Linked DNA regions of Sinobacterium norvegicum. The protein of the gene in region 3 interacts with the protein of the main gene of each other region in a pairwise test. Links are inferred from orthologs where the notes say so. Each region holds a gene or a part of one and is shown on either strand. Other genes may lie near its edges. The genes, in order: L9P87_RS16420, ftsL and L9P87_RS03915.

Evidence for each region.
Region 1: the proteins of L9P87_RS03915 (region 3) and L9P87_RS16420 interact in binary tests that used the Escherichia coli proteins (3 or more experiments, as listed by UniProt). The link is inferred for Sinobacterium norvegicum from one-to-one orthologs.
Region 2: the proteins of L9P87_RS03915 (region 3) and ftsL interact in binary tests that used the Escherichia coli proteins (3 or more experiments, as listed by UniProt). The link is inferred for Sinobacterium norvegicum from one-to-one orthologs.

Annotation. Positions count from the first base shown.
Region 1 is NZ_CAKLPX010000005.1:17,891-27,382, forward strand. Bases 17-2,766 are described here. They hold L9P87_RS16420 (cell division protein FtsQ/DivIB), read left to right. Parts: upstream 17-860; coding sequence 861-1,673; downstream 1,674-2,766. Other genes in these bases: L9P87_RS16415 (D-alanine--D-alanine ligase), read left to right, coding at 17-855; ftsA (cell division protein FtsA), read left to right, coding at 1,724-2,766. In the rest of the region: more of L9P87_RS16415, read left to right, coding at 1-16; more of ftsA, read left to right, coding at 2,767-2,956; cell division protein FtsZ, read left to right, coding at 3,006-4,181; lpxC (UDP-3-O-acyl-N-acetylglucosamine deacetylase), read left to right, coding at 4,295-5,209; L9P87_RS16440 (M23 family metallopeptidase), read left to right, coding at 5,324-6,259; preprotein translocase subunit SecA, read left to right, coding at 6,500-9,220; bifunctional glutamate N-acetyltransferase/amino-acid acetyltransferase ArgJ, read left to right, coding at 9,320-9,492. UniProt on the Escherichia coli protein: Essential cell division protein. May link together the upstream cell division proteins, which are predominantly cytoplasmic, with the downstream cell division proteins, which are predominantly periplasmic. May control correct divisome assembly.
Region 2 is NZ_CAKLPX010000005.1:490-10,319, forward strand. Bases 4,915-7,885 are described here. They hold ftsL (cell division protein FtsL), read left to right. Parts: upstream 4,915-6,232; coding sequence 6,233-6,538; downstream 6,539-7,885. Other genes in these bases: mraZ (division/cell wall cluster transcriptional repressor MraZ), read left to right, coding at 4,915-5,295; rsmH (16S rRNA (cytosine(1402)-N(4))-methyltransferase RsmH), read left to right, coding at 5,305-6,225; L9P87_RS16375 (peptidoglycan D,D-transpeptidase FtsI family protein), read left to right, coding at 6,535-7,885. In the rest of the region: L9P87_RS16330 (BON domain-containing protein), read right to left, coding at 1-399; L9P87_RS16335 (D-sedoheptulose-7-phosphate isomerase), read right to left, coding at 403-1,002; L9P87_RS16340 (YraN family protein), read right to left, coding at 1,020-1,385; L9P87_RS16345 (penicillin-binding protein activator), read right to left, coding at 1,410-3,236; rsmI (16S rRNA (cytidine(1402)-2'-O)-methyltransferase), read left to right, coding at 3,313-4,152; more of mraZ, read left to right, coding at 4,840-4,914; more of L9P87_RS16375, read left to right, coding at 7,886-8,256; L9P87_RS16380 (UDP-N-acetylmuramoyl-L-alanyl-D-glutamate--2,6-diaminopimelate ligase), read left to right, coding at 8,253-9,722; L9P87_RS16385 (UDP-N-acetylmuramoyl-tripeptide--D-alanyl-D-alanine ligase), read left to right, coding at 9,719-9,830. UniProt on the Escherichia coli protein: Essential cell division protein. May link together the upstream cell division proteins, which are predominantly cytoplasmic, with the downstream cell division proteins, which are predominantly periplasmic.
Region 3 is NZ_CAKLPX010000001.1:894,693-900,539, forward strand. The notes cover bases 2,872-5,719. They hold L9P87_RS03915 (septum formation initiator family protein), read right to left. Parts: upstream 4,492-5,719; coding sequence 4,252-4,491; downstream 2,872-4,251. Other genes in these bases: truD (tRNA pseudouridine(13) synthase TruD), read right to left, coding at 2,872-3,030; ispF (2-C-methyl-D-erythritol 2,4-cyclodiphosphate synthase), read right to left, coding at 3,023-3,508; ispD (2-C-methyl-D-erythritol 4-phosphate cytidylyltransferase), read right to left, coding at 3,511-4,245; eno (phosphopyruvate hydratase), read right to left, coding at 4,646-5,719. Outside these bases: L9P87_RS03885 (peptidoglycan DD-metalloendopeptidase family protein), read right to left, coding at 1-162; L9P87_RS03890 (DUF368 domain-containing protein), read right to left, coding at 326-1,282; L9P87_RS03895 (protein-L-isoaspartate(D-aspartate) O-methyltransferase), read right to left, coding at 1,301-1,936; more of truD, read right to left, coding at 1,990-2,871; more of eno, read right to left, coding at 5,720-5,847. UniProt on the Escherichia coli protein: Essential cell division protein. May link together the upstream cell division proteins, which are predominantly cytoplasmic, with the downstream cell division proteins, which are predominantly periplasmic.

The DNA.
Region 1 (9,492 bases), on a different replicon or contig from region 3:
CAAAGTGGCGCAGCAGTACTGCAGGCATTAAAAAATTGCGATATCGATTGTATTGCCGTTGATACCCAAGAGCCTTGGGTTGAACGGCTGAATAAGCAGGGTGTTGCCCACAGCTTTATTGCCTTGCACGGTATCGGCGGTGAGGATGGAACAATCCAAGGGGCGCTGGAAACATTGGCAATAAGTTATACCGGCAGCGGTGTCTTAGCCTCAGCGTTAGGTATGGATAAGCTGCGTTGTAAGCATCTGTGGCGAGGACTTCAGCTTCCAACTGCAGACTTTTCGTTACTGGATAGCAGCAGTGACTTTAAGCAGATCATGCAAGATCTCGGCGGCAAGGTAATGGTTAAGCCGGCGCTGGAAGGGTCGAGTATCGGTATGTCGATAGCCGGGTCTGTCGAAGAACTGGAAGCTGCTTATGCTTTGGCTGGGGGTGAAGGCGCCATTGTGATGGCGGAGCGCTGGATAGAAGGTCGAGAGTTTACCGTGGCGGTACTAGACGGTGCAGCCTTGCCGGCGATAGAGCTCAAAACCGAGCATAGTTTCTACGATTATGATGCTAAATATATATCTGATGATACGCAGTATATATGTCCAGCGCCGCTGAGCGACGACGAACGTGTATTGCTGGCTGATTTAGCTGTTCAAGCATTTGACAGCGTTGGCTGCCGTGGTTGGGGACGGGTAGATTTCATGCAAGATCATCAGGGCAGAGTATACTTGTTAGAGGTAAATACTGTTCCGGGTATGACCAGTCACAGTTTGGTGCCAATGGCAGCGAAGCAAACGGGCTTAGATTTTGAAAGTTTAGTCCTAACAATTTTGCTGGATTCACTCAACAGCGAGGATGGCTGAGCACAATGGCTAAAAAGGTAGCGGGAAAAAAGCAGGTGCAAAAGGGGGCTTCTCGTACCGTAGAGAAGCAACCATTGCGCATTGTGCTGCCTTTTAAGATGCTGGCATTATCCGCTCTTGCATTGTGTAGTGTGATGGGCGGTTACTATGCCATCGTCAATATGCCAGCTGTAGATTTCTCCTGGCATGGAGACGAGGTGGTTGAAATAGAAGCGGTTATTGTTGATGCGCCGTTAGAACAGGTCAGCGAGAATGATATACGTGCCGTCATACTGCCTTATATGGAGCAAGATTTTTATGGTATAGCGCTTGCTCAGTTACAGCTCGATCTCACCTCTCTTCCGTGGGTGGATACAGCAGTCATTAAGCGGCAGTGGCCCAATAAAATATCGGTCACTTTGCTGGAAAAGACTGTTATAGCACGCTGGGGTGAGAGTCAATTGCTGACTCAAAAAGGCAATATGTTTACGCCAGAGAGAATGATAAAACCATTATTACTGCCAGAATTGGCTGGCCCAGACGGTATGCAAGTCAGAGTAATGGAATTATATTTGGAACTAACGCTATTGCTAGGTAATATTGAGCCTAAAATAACGCGCCTGGCAGTAGATGAGCGCTATAATTGGACGTTAGTACTGGATAATGATGTTCGTTTGATCTTGGGTAATGAATTGATGGTTGAGCGCCTTAGACGCTTTGTGACCTTATATTCAGAATTGAAATCACAGCCACAGTCTATAGACTATGTCGATTTTCGGCACGCAAATGGCTTTGCAGTGGGCTGGAAGAATAATAAAATGAAAAATGCTAATGGCTGATTTAAATTATAGATGCAATAGCAAGCCATTTGGGCTTGGGAGAAACCGGGATGACTAACCCTCAACAGGGAAAAATGATAGTAGGCCTTGATATTGGAACCAATAAGGTTGTTGCTATTGTGGGTGAGATTGGTGCAGACGGCGGCGTTGAAATTGTCGGTCTGGGATCACATCAGTCCCGCGGTTTAAAAAAGGGTGTTGTGGTAAATATCGAGTCGACGGTCCAATCCATACAGCGTGCTATAGAAGAAGCCGAGTTGATGGCGGGCTGCCAAATACACTCTGTCTATGCCGGTATTGCCGGCAGCCATATTAATAGTTTAAATTCGCACGGCATCGTTGCGATACGAGATCGTGAAGTGTATCCCCTGGATATCGACCGTGTCATCGATGCGGCACAAGCGGTGGCAGTGCCGGCTGATCAAAAAGTTCTACATATATTGCCGCAGGAGTATGCCATTGATAATCAAGAGGGCATTAAAGAGCCTCTGGGAATGTCTGGTGTTCGTCTAGAAGCTAAAGTGCACTTGGTGACCTGTGCTGTTAACGCCGCTCAAAACATTGAAAAGTGTATTCGCCGCTGTGGACTAGAGGTTGACGATATTATTTTAGAGCAACTGGCCTCTAGCTACTCAGTATTGACCGATGATGAGAAAGAACTGGGCGTTTGTATTGTTGATATCGGCGGGGGAACCAGTGATATTGCGATCTTTACCGAGGGTTCAATCAAGCACACTGGCGTTATTCCTATTGCCGGTGACCAAGTCACTAACGATATTGCGATGGCATTGCGGACCCCGACACAGCATGCTGAAGAAATTAAAATAAAATATGCCTGCGCTTTAACGCAACTTGCCGGCGCCGATGAAACAATTAAAGTGCCCAGTGTGGGAGATCGTCCGCCGAGGAATCTATCGCGCCAGGCATTGGCCGAGGTGGTTGAGCCTCGCTACGATGAGCTATTTACGCTGGTTCAGGCTGAAATTCGCCGCAGCGGCTTTGAGGACATGATTCCCGCTGGTATCGTATTGACGGGTGGCACCTCGAAGATAGAGGGCGCTATTGAATTGGCGGAAGAGATATTTCATGCGCCGGTTCGTTTGGGGTATCCGACCAATATCAGTGGTTTAAAAGATATAGTAAGAAACCCTGTGTATGCGACAGGGGTTGGTTTGCTGCAGTATGCGGTGGATCAGCAGGGTGAAAGCGGCATCGTACAAAAAGAAAGGCAATCGCTGAGCTTTGTCGAGCGTGCCAAACAGTGGTTCCATGGAAATTTTTAAAGCGTTGTAACAGCACCAGCAACAGTGCAGATATAAAAGGGAGAACATTATGTTCGAGATGGTAGATAACGTACCGCAGAGTGCGGTAATTAAAGTCATTGGTGTCGGTGGAGGCGGTGGTAACGCTGTCAAACACATGATTACCAATAATGTTGATGGCGTCGATTTTATCTGCGCTAACACGGATGCACAGGCATTAGCTGATGTGGCCACGAAGACTGTCCTGCAGTTAGGCGGCGCTGTCACCAAAGGACTTGGTGCCGGTGCAAACCCTGCTGTTGGTCGTCAGGCTGCGATGGATGATCGTGAGCGCATTGCAGAAGTGTTAGATGGCGCTGATATGGTCTTTATTACCGCCGGTATGGGTGGTGGTACGGGTACTGGGGCGGCGCCGGTTGTCGCTGAAGTAGCTCGTGAAATGGGGATTTTGACCGTTGCTGTAGTGACCAAGCCGTTCCCATTCGAAGGCCGCAAACGAATGAAGATTGCTGACGAAGGCCTGAAAGAGCTGGGCGAGCATGTTGACTCATTGATTACCATCCCGAACGAGAAACTACTGTCGGTGTTGGGAAAGACCACATCGTTGCTCGATGCCTTTAAGGCCGCCAATGATGTTCTGTTAGGTGCGGTTCAAGGTATTGCCGATTTGATTATCCGCCCGGGTATGATCAATGTCGATTTCGCCGACGTGAAGACTGTCATGTCTGAAATGGGTATGGCGATGATGGGCACGGGCACTGCAACCGGCGACAATCGTGCGCAGGAAGCGGCTGAGGCAGCAATTCGCAGTCCGCTGCTGGAAGATGTGAATCTGCAGGGTGCACGCGGTATCTTGGTAAACATTACCGCAGGCTTGGATCTGTCGCTGGGTGAATTTACCGATGTCGGCGACACGGTTGAAGACTTTGCCTCTGATAATGCGACTGTTGTTGTCGGTACGGTTATTGACGCGGAGATGTCTGACGAGATCCGTGTGACTGTTGTTGCAACAGGCCTCGGCGATGATCTGCAGGAAGTGCCGGTCAAGCCTGTGGTGGACAACACACGAAAGTCTAATGGGCTGCCGAACTACAATGAGCTGGACCGACCAACGGTAATGCGTAAGCGAACAACAGATGCACTCAGCCCTAAGGCTGCAGCTGTTCCTGAGCCGAGCACTGCTGGCGCCGACAAAGACATGGAATATCTTGATATTCCAGCCTTTCTTCGTCGACAGGCCGATTAGTCCTAATGGGGTAAACCGTGGCGATTTGGTATCAGGATTTTATTCTGGTATAATCGCCGCCCCCCGCAATGCATGTGCAGTTTCTTGCGGGCATTCATAAGGTTAAAGAGTCGATGATTAAGCAACGTACGCTTCGAAATGCGATAAGAGCAACAGGTGTTGGTCTTCATACAGGTCAGAAAGTATATCTGAACCTCAAGCCAGCCCCTGCTAATACGGGCATTATTTTCCGTCGTGTGGATCTTGATCCCGTGGTTGAAATTCATGCCAAAGCCGACAATGTCGGCGATACAACGCTGTCTACCACCTTGGTAAATGGTGATGTACGTGTGTCTACCGTAGAGCATTTGTTGTCTGCAATGGCAGGTCTCGGCATCGATAATGCCTATATTGAATTAACCGCACCTGAAGTGCCGATTATGGACGGCAGTGCAGGTCCTTTTGTCTTTTTGATCCAGTCCGCTGGTATCGAAGAACAGAATGCGGTGAAGAAGTTTATCCGTATTAAACGCCCGATTACCGTGACCGATGGAGATAAGGTAGCCAGCTTCCTCCCTTTTGATGGCTTCAAAGTATCCTTCGCAATCGATTTTGATCACCCGGTGTTTAAAGGACGTAAAGTCGATGCCGAAGTTGATTTCTCCAGCACCTCGTTTGTGAAAGAAGTCAGCCGTGCGCGCACCTTTGGTTTTATGCATGAGATAGAATATTTACGCTCCAAGGGCTTGGCCCAGGGTGGTAGTGTTGATAATGCTATTGTTGTTGATGAATACCGTATCCTCAATGAAGGCGGTCTTCGCTATGAAGATGAGTTCGTCAAGCATAAAATCCTTGATGCCATCGGCGATTTATACCTGTTGGGTAACAGCCTAATCGGTGAGTTTAAGGCGTTTAAGTCAGGCCATGCGTTGAATAATGCGCTGTTGCATCAATTGATTGCAGAGCAAGATGCATGGGAAGTGGTGACTTTTGAAGATGGTGCAGAGTCGCCAATTTCATATATTAATGCGGCGGCTGTTGCGTCGTAAGCATTAGCAAATCATGATACAGGGGGCTTTAGGCCCCTTGTTTCGTATTTATTCATGAGAAAAAAGCTCGATAGGGATGGCGGCTGAAGTACTCCAAGTAGATTAGTTCGATTTATGAAGATAATTGTCGTAAGTGATCGTGGAGACCGTACCCACTCTTTTCACTTGAATAAACTGACACGGTATGGCGCGGCAGCCTTGCTGCTGTCATTGATCGTGGCGGTCAGTTTTTTCAGTTACAAGCTCTACTCGTTGAATTCGCAGGACGGATTTCAGCAGCAGGCTAATCAAACATGGTCGGTAAGACTTGATCGTCAACGCGGCGATATTGCCGATATACAGCAGCAGGCTGAGCGCGATTTGTCGGCTTTAACCTTGCAGATTGCCGATATTCAAAGCCGTTTGGTGCGTATCGATGCCTTGGGTCAACGTGTGGCTGAGGCTGCAAAGCTTGCAAAAGGCGAGTTTGACTTTAGTCGTAAGCCGGCTGTTGGTGGCCCAAGCTCGGCTGATGGCGATGCCACGCTTAATTATCAGCCGCCAGCCTTTATGGATTTAATTAACCAGCTCAACGCAGAGCTGAATGATCGGGAGCGTCAGCTCAAAATAATTAATGACATCATGGTGAACCGTGAGCAGAGCAGCGAAAGCTTTTTATCGGGTCGTCCGATTAAAAAAGGCTGGCTGTCCTCGCCTTTCGGTCGTCGTACAGACCCTTTTAACGGACGCATAGCGATGCACAATGGTGTCGATTTTGCTGGTGAGGAAGGCTCTAAGGTCATTGCTGTTGCTGCCGGTGTGGTGACATTTGAAGGGCGTATGAGTGGTTACGGAAATATGGTCGAACTGACTCACAGTAACGGTTACAAGACTCGCTATGCCCATAATGCCACACACCTTGTCAAAGTGGGGGATGTGGTTAAGAAGGGTGACCCTATTACCTTGATGGGCTCAACTGGTCGCTCAACCGGACCGCATGTGCACTTTGAGGTGTTGAGAAACGACGTCAAAGTCGACCCCTCTCGCTATATTTATCGCGCCAGTCGCTAGCCAGTTTAAATACCGAGCCCTTGGGACCACCCCAGGGGCTTTTTTTTGTTGTAAAAATGCCGTTTTTGTCCAGTAAATATGCTGGCTTGATTAAATAACCAGCATAATTGACAGTTGGTGATTTAAGCTCTTGCGAAACGTTGATGTATGGGTAAAACTGTAACGCTTTAAAATACTACCCGCTATTTTGGTTGTGCTGTATTAAGAGGGGAAAACCCCCCAGGTTTAACGAAGGTTATTATGATTGTTCGCTTGTTGAGAAAGATTCTAGGTACTAAAAACGATCGTGAACTGAAGCGAATGCGCAAGGTCGTTATTCAGGTTAACGGCTTTGAAGAATCGATGGCTGGCTTAGATGATGCGCAACTCTGCGCTAAGACAGGCGAGTTCAAACAGCGATTAAGCGATGGCGAAAGTCTCGATCAAATTCTACCCGAAGCCTTTGCCGTCTGTCGTGAAGCGAGTCAGCGGGTGATGGGGATGCGTCACTTTGATACCCAGCTAATCGGTGGTTTGACCCTGCATGAGGGTCGTATAGCAGAGATGCGGACGGGTGAGGGTAAAACCCTGGTGGCGACACTGCCGGTCTATTTAAATGCACTTGCCGGCGAAGGTGTCCACGTTGTTACCGTTAACGACTATTTGGCGGCTCGTGATGCAAACTGGATGCGCCCGTTATATGAATTCTTAGGGTTGAGTGTCGGCGTTGTTGTACCTCAGCAGGATCCGACCACCAAGCGTCAGGCCTATGCCAGCGATATTATTTATGGCACCAACAACGAATTTGGCTTCGATTATCTACGCGACAATATGTCGTTTTCAGCAGAGGAGCGCTTTCAGCGTGGCCGTAGTTTTGCCATTATCGACGAGGTCGACTCAATTCTCATCGATGAGGCCCGTACACCGCTGATTATTTCAGGCCCTTCTGAAGATCACTCTGAGCTTTATCGTAAGATTAACACCTTTATTCCGCAGCTAACCGCAGCCGTTATTGAAGAAGAGGGTGTCGAGCCTGTCGAGGGTGATTACACGCTGGATGAAAAGTCGCGTCAGATTGAATTAACGGAGGTTGGTCATACGGCGGTTGAGCAATGGCTGATCGCTAATAATATGCTGAAGGAGGGTGATAGCCTCTACTCGAGCACCAACCTCACCTTGTTGCATCACGTCCATACTGCGCTCAAAGCTCACGTGTTGTTTAAGGCCGATGTTGATTATATTGTTCAGGACAACGAGATCGTACTCATCGATGAGCACACTGGCCGTACCATGGCCGGTCGTCGTTTATCGGAGGGCCTACACCAGGCGATAGAAGCCAAAGAAGGTGTTGAGGTTCAGGCTGAGAGCCAAACACTGGCCTCGACAACCTTCCAGAACTATTTCCGTCTATACGACAAGCTGGCGGGTATGACCGGTACTGCAGATACTGAGGCCTTTGAATTTAATCAGATTTATGGCTTGGATGTGGTTGTTATACCCACCAACAAAGATGTTCTGCGTAAGGATTTGAACGACTTAATCTACCTCAGTAAAGAAGAGAAATTGAATGCTGTGGTGGAAGATATTCGCGAGTATCAGGCGAAGAAAGTGCCGATCCTGGTCGGTACCGCCTCGATAGAGTCGTCGGAAGAGCTTCACGCATTGCTGGTGAAAAGTAAGATTGAACACCAGGTATTGAACGCCAAGTTCCACGCCAAAGAGGCTGATATTATCGCTCAAGCAGGCCGCCCTGGTGCGGTGACCATTGCGACTAATATGGCTGGCCGTGGTACCGATATTGTATTGGGCGGTAATCTCGAATCTGAGATTGCAGCACTGAAAAACCCAACCGAAGATAAGATTGCCGAGCTAACCAAGGCCTGGGAAGAGCGTCACCAAGCGGTGCTTGATGCGGGTGGCTTACACATTATCGGTACGGAACGTCACGAATCTCGTCGTATTGATAACCAGTTACGTGGCCGTGCGGGTCGTCAGGGTGATCCCGGTTTGTCGCGTTTTTATCTGTCGCTGGAAGATAACCTGATGCGGATCTTTGCCTCAGAACGAGTGAAGAACTTCATGCAGGCGTTAGGCATGGAAAAGGGTGAGGCAATTGAACACCGCATGGTGACCAATGCCATCGAAAAAGCGCAGCGTAAGGTCGAAGGACGCAACTTCGATATGCGTAAGCAGTTGCTAGAGTTTGATGATGTGGCCAATGACCAGCGTCAGGTTATTTACGAGCAACGTAACCACCTACTAGAAGCCGAAGAGGTCGGTGAGATGCTGACCACTATCCGCGAAGACGTTGTCAGCGAGTTGGTGACTAATTATGTGCCCCCGCAAAGTATTGAAGAGCAGTGGGATGTACCGGCCCTAGAATCACAGTTAAAAGCTGATTTCGATTTGGAGTTGGCGGTTCAGCAGTGGCTGGACGACGACGACGACCTTCACGGCGACAGCCTGCATCAAAAGCTGGTCGAAACTGTCGAGCAGGCGTATCAGCAAAAGAGTGAAATTGTTGGGCCACAGATGCGACAGTTTGAGAAACACATTATGTTGCAGGTGTTGGATTCGCTTTGGAAGGAGCACTTGGCGACGATGGATCAGCTGCGTTCAGCAATCCATTTGCGTGCCTATGCTCAGAAGAATCCAAAGCAGGAATACAAGCGTGAGTCCTTTGAGTTGTTCCAGGATATGTTGCAAAACTTCAAACATGAGGTGGTGACATTCATGTCAAAGGTGCAGATCCGCGATGAAGATGCTGAGCGTTTAGAACAGCAGCGCCGCGAGCAGCAACAGCAGCAGTCACAGCTGGATTTACAGCATGAGTCTACCAGCGCCATAGCGCCGCCGGCAGATGCCGAAGCTGAGCAGCCGCAAAAGCAGGCGCCAGTGCGAGCGGGTCAAAAAGTGGGCCGTAATGACCCCTGTCCCTGTGGTTCTGGTCAGAAATACAAGCAGTGTCACGGCAAGCTATAATCATAGCGGTCTGATCAAAAGCGCCGTTGAAGGCGCTTTTTTTTTTATCAAATATTATCGCTGCAGCTGCGATAATAAAAAATATGCAAGGTGATAATAATGGCAGTAGGTAACGGTGATTTACCGGTGTTCTTCCCAATTAAAGGCTTTGCCTTAGGCACGGCCAGCGCCGGTATTAAAACCGCTGGGCGAAAAGACTTGGTGGTCATGGCAATGTCCAGCCAGGCGGTCACTGCCGGTGTGTTTACTAAAAACGCCTTTTGTGCGGCGCC
Region 2 (9,830 bases), on a different replicon or contig from region 3:
ACTTTTAGCTTTGGTGGTTATCCAGCTGTCATTGCTGCGGGCTGGTAGAGAGATGGGCCCGGCAATAGTGATTTCGTTATACACCCTGCGTGTCTTTTGCAGTTTTTTAACTGTTTTTCCGGCAGCCTGTTTAGCTGCATCGTTAGGCACTTGACCGGTCAGCAGCACGATGCCGTTATAGCTGGTGACGGTGGTGTGAGCTTCTTCTAAATCGGGGTGAGATTTTTTTATGTTAACCGTGGCTGTGGTTTCAAGACTTTGATCATCAATCAACGCGCCCCACGAGCGTGTACCGGAGTTTTCTTCAATTTGCCCGTCGGTGCTGGCACCGATGATTGATGAGCAGCCCGAACTTATTAACAATGCGGCTAGACTTAACGATAGAACCGTGTGCTTCATGGATTACTCTTCCTCACAACCAAATAAGAAACCATCAATTAATTCGCAGATACAATGCAGAATGAGCAACTGAGCCTCAATGATTCGCGGTAGATTATCGCTGGGTATGCGAAGTTCGACATCGTCCTGGTCGAGTAGGGCTGCAACGCCGCCTTCATCGTCTCCGGTAATGCAGACAACACAGAGCTCGCGGTCATGAGCCGCGCGAATAGATTGGATTAAATTTGTCGCATGATTATTAGTGGCGAATACCAACAGGATGTCGCCTGGCTGTGCCAACGCTTTAATTTGTTTCGAAAAGACTTCATTGTAGCTGTTGTCGTCCGCTATACCTGAGAGCACAGCGCCATCAGCATTGAGGTTTAAGGCTGGCAGACTGGGACGCTCATGGGCAAAACGGTTAAGCAGATTGCTGGTAAAGAGCTGCGCCAAGGCTGCGCCAGCGCCATTGCCGCAGCAGAGTATTTTGCGGTCGTGGAGCAAGGAATGAACAATCATTTCGCCCGCATCGGCAATGGCGTCGGCGAGAGGATCCATCGACATGGAGATAGTTTCGATGTTTTCGGCAAACTGTTCGGTAATGTGATTGCGGATGTCAGGCATTTGATAAGTTATCTATATTAGTAGTGTTGTTCAATGGCATTTTGCACCCAGTCATATGTGATAGCTTGGCAGTCATTGTCTTTACTCATACTCACTATATCAAAGCGGTAGCTGATATTGTTAGTGTGTTTATGTTTTAGCAGGTAATTATTGGCTGTTTTTATCAGTTTTATTTGTTTTTTACTGCTCACGCTCTCAAGGCCGCTGCCGAAGGTCGATGTTTTTCGAAATCGAACTTCGATAAATACCACCGTCTGCTGATGCTGCATAATAAGATCGATTTCACCGCTGCGGCAGGCGTAGTTCCTGTCGAGCAAGGTGAGGCCTCGTGCCAGCAGATAGTGTTCTGCCAGCGCTTCGTAGGGGTCTCTATTTTGTTGCATTTATTCATCCGTGAATAGTTGCGTTTAGTGCTTGTCAATAGTGGGTAGCGGGACTGCGCGCCCATTTTTAAAGGTTGCCCATGCCGGACGTCGCGTAATTTTATTGTGCTCATCCATTTTGAGTGTGCCGGTGGAACCGTAAATTCGACTACTTGATTGACCTTTTAATTGAGGGAGTCGTGAGGACGTGGCGTAGGCGTCAATACCGAGGGCGTAAAGTGATTTGCTGTAGTTGCCGCCCTTACCTATATAGTCTCGAACTGCCTGGTTCAGCGGTGACGAGGTTAGCATCCATGGAAGCTCGCTAAAATAAATAGTGTTTAGATCTTTGTCGGCACTGGGGTTGATTCTGCCGCTGTAGATATGTGATGAGGCATACACAGGAAGGTCCTGAGCATAATAAAAGGCTAGAAGTGGTCGGATTGAGCGAGCTTGCTGGCTTTGAGCCACGACAAAGACTGCGTCGATATCTTGGCGTCGGCGGGCGTCGGCTTCAAAGCTGTCACTGACAATGCGCGCAATGGTGCGGGCCCGTTGTTCGCTGATATTGATGTTCAGACTGTTCTTCAAGCTTGGAGACATTGAGCGTTCATCGGTATAGGGGGCGGTAGCAACAATCTCGCCATCAAGTGCCGACCAAACCTGGCTGTATTCGTCGGCGATACGCTGCCCCCAGCTTGTCTCAGGGTAGGTAAGCAGTACTCGCTCTGCGCCGCCAAGTTTGGCTTGCTCCGTAATTAACGCTATTTCATCGTGGGTTGAAATAGAGAGCTGGTAGAAGTTATCTGAAACTGGCTGGTTACTGCTGTAATTGAGCGCCAAGACAGGAGTGGTAAGGTTCTCGGACTCGGCCAGGTTGTTGACTGTAGACTTTTGCAGTGGGCCGATAACCAATTCTGCACCATTGTTGACAGCTTGGTTATACAGCGCCTGGATATCAATATCGCTCTGGCTACTGTCATAAACTCTCACCACGGCTTTGAATTCATTCCTGATCGCTTGCTGACTTTGGTAATGGGCGGCGAGGAAGCCATCGCGTAGGCTTTCCCCTGCCTTGGCAAGTTTTCCCGATAGAGGGAGTAGTAGTGCGATATGTTTTGGCCGGTTGCGCTCGATTTCTTCGAGCATGCCTAGGCCGCCGGGAAGGTTGTTGGCTGCGGGATGTTCACCCCATGTGTTGCGCCATTGGTTGAGTAAAAGCACTTGTTCGCTGATGTCGCCGGAGGTGGACTGTGCTATTTGAGTTAATGCGACCCAGCCTGATAGTTCGCTGCTATCTGAAGTTGCGCCAGGCAGTTCATCATTTGGAATCTGTGTCAGAGCACGCCAAATCGCATCATTGTTGAGCTGGCGTTCTTCGGCATCAACAAACTCCTTAGATAAGCTGATTCTGACATTAGCGCTGGCTAAATGATCGCCTTGCAGGGCATAGCTGTTGGCGAGTAGTTCGAGAATCGCGAGGCGGGTCTTGCTATCGGCAGCTTGCAGTAAAGATGAGTCGGTCTGTTGGCTTAAGTTTTCAATAACGGCATCGTAGTCCCCATCATTAAAGAGCAGTTGGTTGTCGACTAACATGTAACGGCTCTTGAGTGGATTGCTCAGGTTGGCAACAGAAATACCACTGAGCAGTTGGCGAGCAGTATTCGGTTGTTCTGCTGCGAGCAACTCAGCCGCACTCAGGCTGGCGGGCACGGCAATAAGTGGGTCGCTACTGCGGCTGTCGGCAAGCAACTGCTCTAATTGATTGCTGATCAACTGGTTGTCTGCAGTGTCGCCGGGTTGGCTGCTACAACCTGCTAGGATGAAACAAATAACTGAGTAGCGAAGAAAACGAGAGTAATTAGTCGTCATAAGTTTTAATATCATGTGAATTTAAGGCGGGACAGTTAGTGTCGCGCACTATTGATACTGTTATATAGGAAACACTATGTCTGAGGCTGTTTTATACATTGTAGCAACCCCTATCGGCAATCTTGATGATATGGTACCTCGGGCGCTCAAGATACTGCAATCAGTCGATGTGATTGCCGCCGAAGACACCCGTCATAGCAGTCGTTTAATGCAGCACTTTAGCATAACTACGCCGATGATAGCTTGCCATGATCACAATGAAGAGTATGTGGCGGAAAAGTTAATTGAGAAATTGCGACAGGGTGAGCAAATTGCCTTGATTAGTGATGCCGGTACGCCGCTGATTTCAGATCCGGGCTATCGTGTTGTGACGCAGGTGCGTGATGCTGGCTTTAAGGTCGTCCCCGTCCCGGGCGCTTGCGCCATGGTGGCAGCGTTGTGTGCCAGCGGTCTGCCATCAGACCGCTTTATTTTTGAGGGTTTTTTGCCGGCCAAAGAATCTGGACGTCGTCAGCGTTTACAGCGGGTCGTCGATGAGACTGCAACGCTCATATATTATGAGAGTCCACATCGCATAGTTGCGTCGTTATCGAGCATTGCCGAGGTCTTCGGGGGCGATAGGGAGGTTGTTCTTGCGCGAGAGCTCACCAAAACCTTTGAGACAATAAAAGCCCTGCCTGTGGCAGAAATGGTGGCATGGGTTGAGTCTGACCGGAATCAACAGAAGGGGGAGATAGTGCTATTGGTGCGTGGTGCGCCAAAGCGAGAGCAGGGAGAGGCGCTGGACGCAGAGACGCTGAGGGTGTTGAAAATACTGGCGGCTGAGGTGGGTGATAAACAGGGTGCTGTGCTGGCCGCAAAGGTTACTGGAGAGAAGAAAAACAAACTGTATAAGTGGCTTATTGCCAATCAGTAAAACGCGTGGATAGTTAGGTTGCACCGGCCTGGTAATACCGCTATGATTCGCGCCGGAGTCAGCCAGGCAGTCGCTGCCAAGCCTTAGGGCTTGGGGGAGGAAAGTCCGGGCTCTAAAGGGCAGGGTGCCAGGTAACACCTGGGGGGCGTGAGCCCACGACAAGTGCAGCAGAGAGAAGACCGCCTAAGTATACCTTCGGGTATAACGGTAAGGGTGAAAGGGTGCGGTAAGAGCGCACCGCGCAGCTGGTAACAGTTTGCGGCAAGGTAAACTCCACCCGGAGCAAGACCAAATAGGCTTCCTGAGGTACGGCCCGTACTGGAAGCGGGTAGGTTGCTTGAGCCTGTGAGCGATTGCAGGCCTAGAGGAATGACTGTCCAAGACAAAACCCGGCTTACGGCTGGCTCCATTTTTATACGTTTTGTGCTGATAGCACGCCGGTCTATATTCTATTCAGCTATATAGATGAAGGTGTGTTCTAGCTTAGAGTAGTAACAAGCTGTTTTCATGCTCCAAATTTCATATTTAAATCCCTTGTTCAGTGTCGAACCCTGCAAATTCTACGCTGTAGCCCTATTTATCGCCGCCATTTCTTGACAATTCCTCGGCATAATCCCTATAGTGTGGTTAAGTGGAGAATTGTGGGTAAAAGTGGGAATTTGTCAAAATGGGAGCTGAGTTAGGTTGATGTTTAGAGGGGTGACGCACATCACAATGGATGCAAAGGGGCGCTTGGCCATGCCGGCTAAGTATCGCGATCGCCTGCAGCAAAGTTGTGAGGGTCAGCTGGTTGCCACCATTGATATTCAGTCCCAAAGTTTGAGTATTTATCCGCTGCCCGTTTGGGAGAAAATCGAACAAGATATTCAAGAGTTACCGTCACTCAATCCTCAGGTTAAGCGGTTTCAGCGCCTGTTGATTGGTCATGCCAGTGACTTGGAGCTCGATGGTAGTGGCCGAGTATTAATGCCGCAGTCGCTGAGAGACTATGCCGGCTTGAAGAAAAAATTAGTATTGGTTGGTCAGGGTAAAAAATTAGAGTTGTGGAATGAAGAACTCTGGCTTACCGAAACTGAAACATGGTTGCAGCAGGCTCAAGATGATGAGTCTATACCCGATGAAATGCTGTCTTTGTCACTTTGAGGTTGATTGATGCACGAAACAGTATTGTTAAACGAAGCCGTGGAAGCGCTGCTTGTTGATAAGGAGGGGTGTTACGTCGACGGTACATTTGGTCGCGGTGGGCATACTCGTCACTTATTGGCGCAATTGGGTGAGTCAGCGACGGTTATCGGTTTCGACAAGGATCCTCAAGCTATTGATACGGCAAATATCTTGGCTGCGGAAGATGGTCGTTTTTCCATTGTGCACAACTCTTTTGCTGAGCTGAAAAACGAATTAGAGCGACGTCAGCTGAGTGGCGCAGTGCAGGGTATTTTACTCGATTTGGGGGTTTCTTCGCCGCAGTTGGATCAGGCTGAGCGCGGCTTTAGCTTCATGAAAGACGGCCCGTTAGATATGCGCATGGATACCACGCGTGGACAGAGCGCAGCTGATTGGATTGCCGCCGCTGAAATGGATGATATTTCTCTGGTACTACGTGAATTTGGTGAAGAGCGATACGCCAAAAGAATTGCCCGAGCGATTGTACGTGAGCGTGAGGAGGAGCCTATTAAGACCACGGCTCGACTTGCGGGTATTATTTCAGAGGCGCACCCAGCCTGGGAAAAACATCGCCACCCGGCAACAAAGTCATTTCAAGGTATTCGTATTTACATCAACAACGAACTGGGTGACTTGAAGGATATATTAGAGCAGGCGCTCGATGTTTTGGCCATTGGCGGACGTTTAGTGGTGATTAGCTTTCATTCGCTCGAAGATCGCATGGTTAAACGTTTTATCCGAGACCTGCAAAAAGGCCCGGTATTGCCAAGGCATATTCCTGTGACTCAGGCACAAATGGAGCCGCCAATTAAGGCCGTAGGTAAGGCAGTTAAGGCAAGCAAGGCAGAGGTTGAGGTTAATATTCGCTCGCGAAGCGCAATTATGCGTGTCGCAGTAAAGCTGAAGTAAGTTGGTCATGACAACAACGCCGTCAACAGCATTGCTTAATAGTCGCCGTTTTTCAGTGCCGTTGTTGATGGTTTTGTTGCTGGTCAATGTTGCCTCTGCGCTGGCCGTTGTTTACAGCACTCATTGGAATCGTCAGTTATTCGGTGAGTTGCAGGTTGTGCAGCGTGAGGCAGTGGCTATTGAGGCGGAATGGGGGCGGTTGCTGCTGGAAAATAGCAGTTTAGGTGCCTATGCAAGAATAGAGTCGATAGCAAGAAAACAGCTGTCGATGAAACAACCATCAATTGAAGAGACGGTGTTGGTGAAACAGTGACGGATCCTAGCAACAACAGTACAGCATCGTGGCGTTTCCATGTGGTATGGGCTGGGTTGTTGTGTCTTGCTGTTTTGCTCATCGCGCGGTTGCTGGGTTTGCAGGTGTTAGAGAGTGAGCGCGGCCGAGAGTTTTTGTTAGAACAGGGTGACCGCAGGGCAGTGCGAACAGAGCAGATTGTGGCTCATCGGGGTATGATTGCCGATCGCAATGGTGAGCCACTCGCAATCAGTACGCCGGTGGTCTCCGTTTGGGCTGACCCAACAATATTAAGCCAGCATCTCGATAGCCTGCCAATGTTGTCGACGGTTATTGGTATCGATCAATCAGTCTTTCAGGCCCGTGTAAAGCGGATGGCTAAACGACGCTTTATATATTTGCGCAGACATTTGACCCCGGTCGATGCTGATAGGGTAAAGGCGTTAAAGGTTCCGGGTGTATATTTTCAGCAAGAATACAAGCGCTATTACCCAGCAGGTGAGGTCGCAGCTCATATTGTTGGTTTTACAAATATTGATGATAAGGGTCAGGAAGGCCTCGAGTTAACTTACGACGGCCATTTGAACGGTGTGCCAGGTAAGAAGCGTATATTAAAGGATTTGCATGGCAGCCTGATTCGAGAACTGGATCAAATTCAGCCGGCCAAACCCGGTGAAAACCTCTATCTCAGTATCGATCTTCGGGTGCAGTATGTTGCCTATAAAGCATTAAAAAAAGCTATTAAATTACATCATGCCTCGTCTGGCTCGGTGGTGGTGTTAGACAGTCGTACCGGTGAGTTATTGGCGGCAGCCAATCAGCCCTCTTTTAACCCTAATAACCGAAATCGCTTAGACCCTGCGGCGTTGCGTAACCGTGTTGTTACCGATGTCTTCGAACCGGGCTCAACGGTAAAACCGTTGACGATTGTCGCGGCGCTAGAGAGTGGAAAATTCACGCCTGATACGATGATCAATACCAGCCCCGGGCATATTCGCGTCGGCAAGAAGACGTTATTGGATCCTGTTAACTATGGCACGATTGATGTTTCTAAAATCATCAAGAAGTCCAGTCAAGTTGGAACAACCAAGATTGCCCTCCAACTGGAGCCCGAAGTGGTTCGTAACGTTTTCTACAAGGCCGGGCTTGGGCAGGCAACGGGTACGGGGTTCCCCGGTGAGGGTGTCGGTGTCTTACCGAATCACCGCCGCTGGAGTGACATCGAGAGAGCGACTTTTTCCTTCGGCTATGGCTTGTCGGTAACGCCTTTGCAGCTGGCGCAATCTTATACAGTCTTTGCCAACCACGGAGTGAAAAAGCCGGTCAGTTTATTGCGAAGAGATACCGGTGTTGAGGGGGTTGCAGTGACGTCGCCCAAGGTGGCTGATGATATTTTAACCATGATGCAATCAGTCACTGAGAAGGGTGGCACTGGAACGCGGGCGGCGGTTAAGGGGTATAGTGTAGCCGGAAAATCCGGTACCGCGCACAAGGCGGCTCGCGGCGGCTATAGCGAAAACGAATACACAGCAGTCTTTGCCGGCTTAGCTCCTGTCAGCGATCCGCGGATTATTGTCGTTGTGGTCGTGAATGATCCCAAGGCTGGCCAGCATTACGGTGGCCAGGTAAGTGCGCCAGTATTTGCCGATGTGGTTGAGAACACATTGGGCCTGTTAGGCTCATCGCCAGATCAGATTGGTGATTACAAGCCCGCACAGCTGATGGCGGGGCGGATATGATGATGAGAAAGCTATCTGACTTTATGCCTCAGGCGCTGGTTTATAGCGATATGGCTGTAACCGGCATGACGCTGGATAGCCGGCATGTTGAGCCTGGGTTTTTATTTGTGGCATTAGCAGGGCGTACCGTCGATGGTCGCCAGTATATTGATAGTGCGCAGCGTGCTGGTGCTGTGGCTGTATTGGTTGAAGACTCAGCTTTTGAAGCCGGCACTGACATAACCATCCCGATGATTAAGGTACCCAATCTAGCTGAGCGATTGGCTGAAATAGCGCAGCGCTTTTATCGCAGCCCTTTTCAATCGCTGTCTGTTGTTGGTGTTACCGGCACCAATGGTAAAACATCGTGTAGTCAGTTAGTCATGCAGTTATTGCATGCGCTCGGTAATCATTGTGCCGTGTTGGGAACAACTGGCTGGGGCGTTGGAGCAGTGACTGAACCGTCTACACACACGACGCCCGATACTGTGTCGCTACAAGCCATTGGGGCCGATCTGGTTGCGCGAGGAGCTACAGCTCTGGCGATGGAAATATCTTCCCATGCCCTTGATCAGGGGCGAATTGATGGCGTTGAAATAGATACGGCTGTTTTCACTAATTTAAGCCGAGATCATTTGGATTATCATATTTCGATGGAGGCATACGGTGAGGCTAAGCGTCGCTTGTTCGGCTTGTTGTCGTTAAAAAATGCTGTGGTGAATATCGATGATGCGTTTGGCCAAGCAATAGTGGCCAAGCTAAATAATGATGTCCGCTTGCTCAGTTATTCTCTATTGGATTCTACCGCGACGCTATATGTGCGCGCTTTAAGTTATTCGTTAGCCGGTGTCAGTGGTGTGCTCTGCTATGACAATCAAGAGTGCGAGTTTACCTCGCCGTTGATCGGTGAGTTTAACGTCAGTAATTTATTGGCTGCGATTGCGGCTGTGCTGGCCGACGGCTATAGCCTGACCGATATTGTACCGCATATTGGCCAGTTAAAGCCTGCTCGAGGCCGGTTAGAGGTTGTAACAGGTGCGCATAATATTACTGTGATGATTGATTATGCCCATACCCCCGATGCCTTAGAGCAAGTATTGAAAAGCGTGAAAAAACACTGTCAGCAGTCTCTGTGGGTGGTGTTTGGCTGTGGCGGTGACCGCGATAAAGGTAAGAGGCCATTGATGGCCCGGGCAGCTCAGCGTTTTGCTGACAGGCTGGTTATCACCAGTGATAATCCAAGAACAGAGACGCCAGCAGAAATCGTTGCCGATGTTGTTGCCGGTATTAAAGTCGATAAATCGGTGACTGTCGAGGTCGAACGTCAGCGCGCTATTGAGCTGGCAGTATCACAGGCTAAGCCGGGTGATTGCGTGCTAATTGCCGGCAAAGGGCATGAAACCTATCAAGATATAATGGGTGTTAAACACGATTTCGATGACTTTGAAAAGGTCACTGCAGCACTGGCGATGCGGGGTGAAATATGATTTCAGCCACCACCCTCAGCCAGCTTGCGGCGGACAATCATTGGCAGTTAATTGGCCATGATGTGGCGTTTGAGAAAGTCATTCTCGATAGTCGCAGCGATAGCACTG
Region 3 (5,847 bases):
TAAATTATAGCGAAAAGCGATGGCATACAAGGTCTCACCGCGGTGCACAACATGGTAGCTTGACGAGGGTTGTTTTGAAAAAGATTTGTTATAAACAGGGACGATTGCTGAGTTGCCCAGGCAGCCACTCAGTAGGAAAATCAACCCTGTGACACCGATCAATCGTAACGCCATCACAGTGTTATATTTAACTCGACAGATGATAAATAGATCACAATTTTTCGCCAATCGCCTCCGATTAAATACCCAACTGCAATATGAAACTCAGAAAAATAGATGAAATCGTTCTAGCGCGTGAGACTTATCCTACGCTAAAGTTCTACTTTTACCCAACTTGAGAATCGGTACTCTGCTCATCACTCTCATTATATTGATCACCAAGCTTTTCAAGCACCACCACAAAAACTACAGCAACCACAATAAGGGCAATACAACCAACGAGTTGCGACGACTGCCCTGTGGCTAGCTCATACTCAAAGGGGGTGACGAGTTGCTGCACCAATGGTTTCTCGCTACCACTACTACTGGTGTAAGTACTGACCACCTGTTTCCAAGGCCACACCATTACCAACGAACCAGTGACAAAACCCATCAACACAGAGAGCACTGGCTGATAAAAACGATCAAGCAACCAATTGAGAAGTTTCACAAAACTTAACAGTCCGATAATACAACCAGACATAAAGTACAGTAATAACGTCAGATCGAAGGTCTTTACCGCCCCCAGCACTTGGCCGTATACACCAAGCAATAGCAGAATAAAACTGCCCGATATGCCGGGTAGTATCATCGCAGTGATTGCGATGGCCCCGGCAATAAAAATAAACCCCATACACGCCTGCACTTCAACTGGGCGCAGTTGAGAAATGACAATCGCAACAACAATACCTGTAAAGGCCAATATAATATTCGCAGCACTCCAGCGTGTTATTTGCCGGGCGATAAATAGGCTGGAGGCCAGTATCAAACCAAAGAAGAAAGACCAGAGCAACAGCGGCTGATGCTCCATCATATAGCTGATGAATCGGGCGAGAGATAATATGCTGATACCAATGCCGGAGAACAACGCCAACAGAAAACCACCGTTAATATACTGCCAAGCTGCCTTGATACCTTGCAGGCGGACAATAGACACTAACTGTAGATCGAACCGACTCAGACTCTGCAGTAGCTTTGGGTAAATTCCAGTAATGAAAGCGATTGTGCCGCCAGAAACGCCTGGCACGACATCAGCAGCACCCATTGCCATGCCTCGTAAAAGCGTCAACAAAGTGTCTCTCATACTTCCCATTCCTCGACGCTAGCTCAGCACACCGGCTAATAACGGTACAAAACGCACGGCCTCAACAACCTGCTGTTCCAGGCCATCCTCTGTACGTTCAATCATAATTAATTGCTGTGTTTGCTGGTCACCCACCGGCATTAACAACCGCCCACCAACAGCCAGTTGGTTGGTTAACTCTTCCGGCACAGCCTCTGGTGCCGCTGCCGACAAGATAGCATCGTAGGGGCCGTTTTCCTGCCAACCAAAGCCCCCATCAGCGTGCTTAAAACGAACATTGTGCAACTTCAATAAATTGAGCCTCTGCCTCGCCTTCTGTTGTAATGGTCTTATACGCTCAACACTGAAGACTTGGTCGGCAAGCTGCGCCAATACAGCACACTGATAACCCGAGCCTGTGCCAATCTCCAACACTTTTTTCGGCCGACCTCGCTCAAGCAGTAATTCGGTCATTCTCGCGACAATATAAGGCTGGGATAAGGTCTGACTAAAACCGATAGGCAATGCCGTATCCTCATAGGCCCTGTGAGCCAGCGCCTCATCGAGAAAAATATGTCGTGGCGTGTTCCGTATCACATCGAGCACAGCCTCATCGCTAATTCCCCGCTCCATCAAACGGCCTATCAGCCGCTCACGTGTACGCTGCGATGTCATACCAATACCGGTTAAATCCAACAGAGCTATACTCCCTAAACTATTATTTTTATCTACAGTGGTTTAGCTGAAACCAACAGCTCTCGTATCAAGGCGGTCGCGAAGCAGCCCGATTCAAGACTAAACGATAAAGTTAGATCCTGCCCCTCTATCGACCATGTGAGCTGTTGAGCAACCATAGTCATTGCGCGACGCTGCTGTTCAAGGCCTATTTTTTCTAACCCCGCTGTCAACAAACCATAAGGAGCCACAACCGCTTGCTCCCACTCTGCCACCTTACCACTGGCGGGGTTGCTACCGCGCCCCCACAGCGGTGCAGACAACTCAACATCATGGCTGTCAAGCCGCGCTAAAAGAGTATCATCTAGCCGCTCGGGAACAAAGAAACTGTTAGAACCTGCCAGCGATGCTACATCCCCATCCTGCCACTGACGCCAATTATTCAAACGAACTCGCTCACTGAGCACCAAATTAAAGAGATACGAACGGGCCGATGAAATAGCCAACGAGCGCAATCTACGCTTAAGTTTCTTGCCGGCAAATAAGTCCACCGCCAAAGGCAAATTACCACGATCGCGACCAAAACGCTGGGCACCAAAATAATTCGGAACACCGCAATTAGCAATGGTCGATAACTGTTGCTCCAGCCGCACCAAATCACCACTGATGTTGCGAAGGCGAATAATGAAACGATTACACTGATGGGCGCCTATTCGAAGTTTTTTATTGTGCCGCCTCGCCTTTAGTATCGCAGTATCATCGTCTGCGAAATGGCTTAAATCAACATCATATTTACCCGGCAGATGAATACCAAACCACTGCCTAGTCACCGCATGACGGTCTTTTAAGCCACAATAACTCACCTGTTTCTCAGGCACCGAGAAGTATTCCGCTAAACGTTGCTGTAAGAAGCCAGTGTTTTGATTGCGCTTTTGAATATATAAATATAAATGCTCTCCCTCGCCACTGAGTTCATAACCGAGCTCCTCTTCGACGATAAAATCTTCAAACGTCGATTTGAAATCACCGTTTATCGAGGGCCCACCATAGGCAAATTCAAATGCTTGGCTAAAATCAATGAGCGGATTATCCATGCCTCGAAACCTTGTTAATCAACACCACGCTGTGAGCTGCTATACCCTCTTTACGCCCCGCAAAACCGAGCTTCTCTGTGGTGGTTGCCTTTACATTAATATTTTCGATTTCGGTATTGAGGTCTTCCGCCAAACAACGGCGCATCATCTCAATATGAGGCGACATCTTGGGCGTCTGCGCCACAATTGTCATATCAGCATTGCCTAGTACAAACCCTTTATTTGCTAATAGCTGACAGACGTGGCGTAGCAGCTCGCGGCTATCCACCCCGCTGTAGTTTGGATCGGTATCGGGGAAATGCTTACCAATATCACCCATTGCTGCAGCACCCAGCAGGGCGTCACACAGAGCGTGTATCAATACATCGCCATCCGAGTGCGCCTCCAATGATTGATTATGGGGAATAGCAACGCCGCCAATAATTACCTGATCGCCATGACAAAAGCGATGGACATCGTAGCCATGGCCAATTCTCATTGTCATTCAGCCTCTCCCCGGTTTAAATAGTATGCCGCCAACGATAGATCCGCCGGACGAGTAATCTTAATATTGCAGCCATCACCCTCAACCAATATGGATTTTTCACCACTGTATTCTATCGCTGATGCCTCATCGGTAATAACCTCACCTGCACTGACAGCCTGTTCCATAGCCTGCTTTAACAGCCCATAACGGAACATCTGAGGGGTCTGAGCCGCCCATAAACCACGTCGATCAACCGTATTTTCAACGGTCTGATTATCCCCTGCTTTCTTCAAGGTATCAGCAACAGGAACAGCCAAAAGACCACCGACTTTGTTCCCCGCCAGCTGATTCGCTAGCCTGCCTAGCGACAGCTGTGAAATACAGGGCCTGGCAGCATCATGCACCAAGACCCAATCGTTATAGCTGGCACGATATTGCAGGGCAATCAGTGCGTTTAAAACAGAATCGGCACGTTCGTCCCCGCCTTCGACGGTAATAACCCTTGGGTCACTGGCAATGGCTAAACTTGGCCACCAGTGATCGCCCTTAGCCACTGCAACCAGCACCGATGCCTCCGGCTGAAAAGTTAACAGCGCCGATATGCTGTGTTCAATAACTGTTTGGCCGTTTATCTTACAATATTGCTTAGGTATTTCTGCACCAAAGCGACTGCCTACTCCAGCAGCGGGTATGACAAACCAAAAACCTTGCATTGTCGAAGAGTGTTCATCAGATAAGGTGTGAGACATGTTTAATTACTTCTTGCTGTCGACGAACCAATAAAACGTTTCGCCTTGTTTGATCATCCCCAGTTCCATTCGCGCTTTTTCTTCCACTGTATTAAGCCCTGTCTTCAGCCCCTTGATCTGCGCAGACATCAACCTATTACGCTCTTGATGACGTAGATTAACCACTGACATTTGACCTATTTGCTCTTCTAAAACAGACACCTGGGCAAGACTACCCGGACCGACCCAAAGTCGATACTGGAGCATCACAGCAATAACGAATAAAACGAGCAATAAGAAACGCATGAGAAATGCAAAAAGTTCCTACAAAAAGAATGAAAAGAAGAGTATTTCTAATGTAGCAAACTAGGAGGGAAAAACATACCGACACACAGCGGTGTGTCGGTAAAACAAGCCTAAATTACGACTTGAATTCAGCGCGACCACGATAGCTAACCTTGTCACCAAGCTCAGCTTCAATACGCAGCAAACGATTATACTTAGCAACGCGGTCTGAGCGGCACAGTGAACCGGTCTTGATTTGACCTGCACTGGTGGCCACAGCCAAATCAGCAATAGTCGTATCTTCCGTCTCTCCCGAGCGATGTGAAATCACAGCGGTATAGCCAGCAGCCTGAGCAAGGCTGATTGCATCCAAGGTTTCAGACAGCGAACCAATCTGATTAAACTTAATCAAGATTGAGTTGGCAATATTCTGATCAATGCCTCGCTGCAAAATCTTGGTATTGGTCACGAACAAGTCATCACCCACCAACTGCGTCTTATGGCCGGATAAGCGGGTGTGCTCAGCCCAGCCTTCCCAGTCACTCTCATCCATACCATCTTCAACCGATAGAATGGGGTATTTATCGACCAACTGATCTAGGTAAACGGCAAACTCAGCTGGCGTGAATTTCTTGCCTTCACCGGCCAAATCATAATTTCCATCTTTATAGAACTCAGATGAAGCACAGTCCAGCGCCAACGTGATGTCGGTGCCCAACTTATAACCCGCGTTAGCAACGGCTTCGGCAATAGCCTCAAGCGCCGCTTCGTTTGAAGGCAGGTTCGGTGCGAAACCACCCTCATCACCAACAGCGGTATTTAAACCACGAGCTGACAAGACCTTTTTCAAGGCGTGGAATATTTCAGCACCCTGACGCAGTGCTTCGGCAAAGCTACCGGCAGACACGGGCTGAATCATAAACTCTTGGATATCGACGTTGTTATCGGCGTGCTCACCGCCGTTGATGATATTCATCATCGGCACCGGCATGGTGTAGCTGCCTTCGCTGCCATTAACCTGAGCAATATACTGATAGAGAGGAATGCCCTTATCAGCGGCAACCGCCTTGGCTAAGGCCAAGGAAACGGCCAGAATAGCGTTGGCGCCTAATACTTCTTTGTTTTCGGTGCCATCGGCATCGATCATCAACTGATCCAGCTCGCGCTGATTTTCAGCCTCTTTGCCAACCAACAGTGATTTGATGGTGGTATTAATGTTGGCAACGGCCTTTAAAACACCCTTACCCAAATAGCGAGACTTGTCGCCATCACGCAATTCTAACGCTTCACGCGAACCGGTCGATGCACCGGAGGGAGCGCAGGCGCTACCAATAGCAC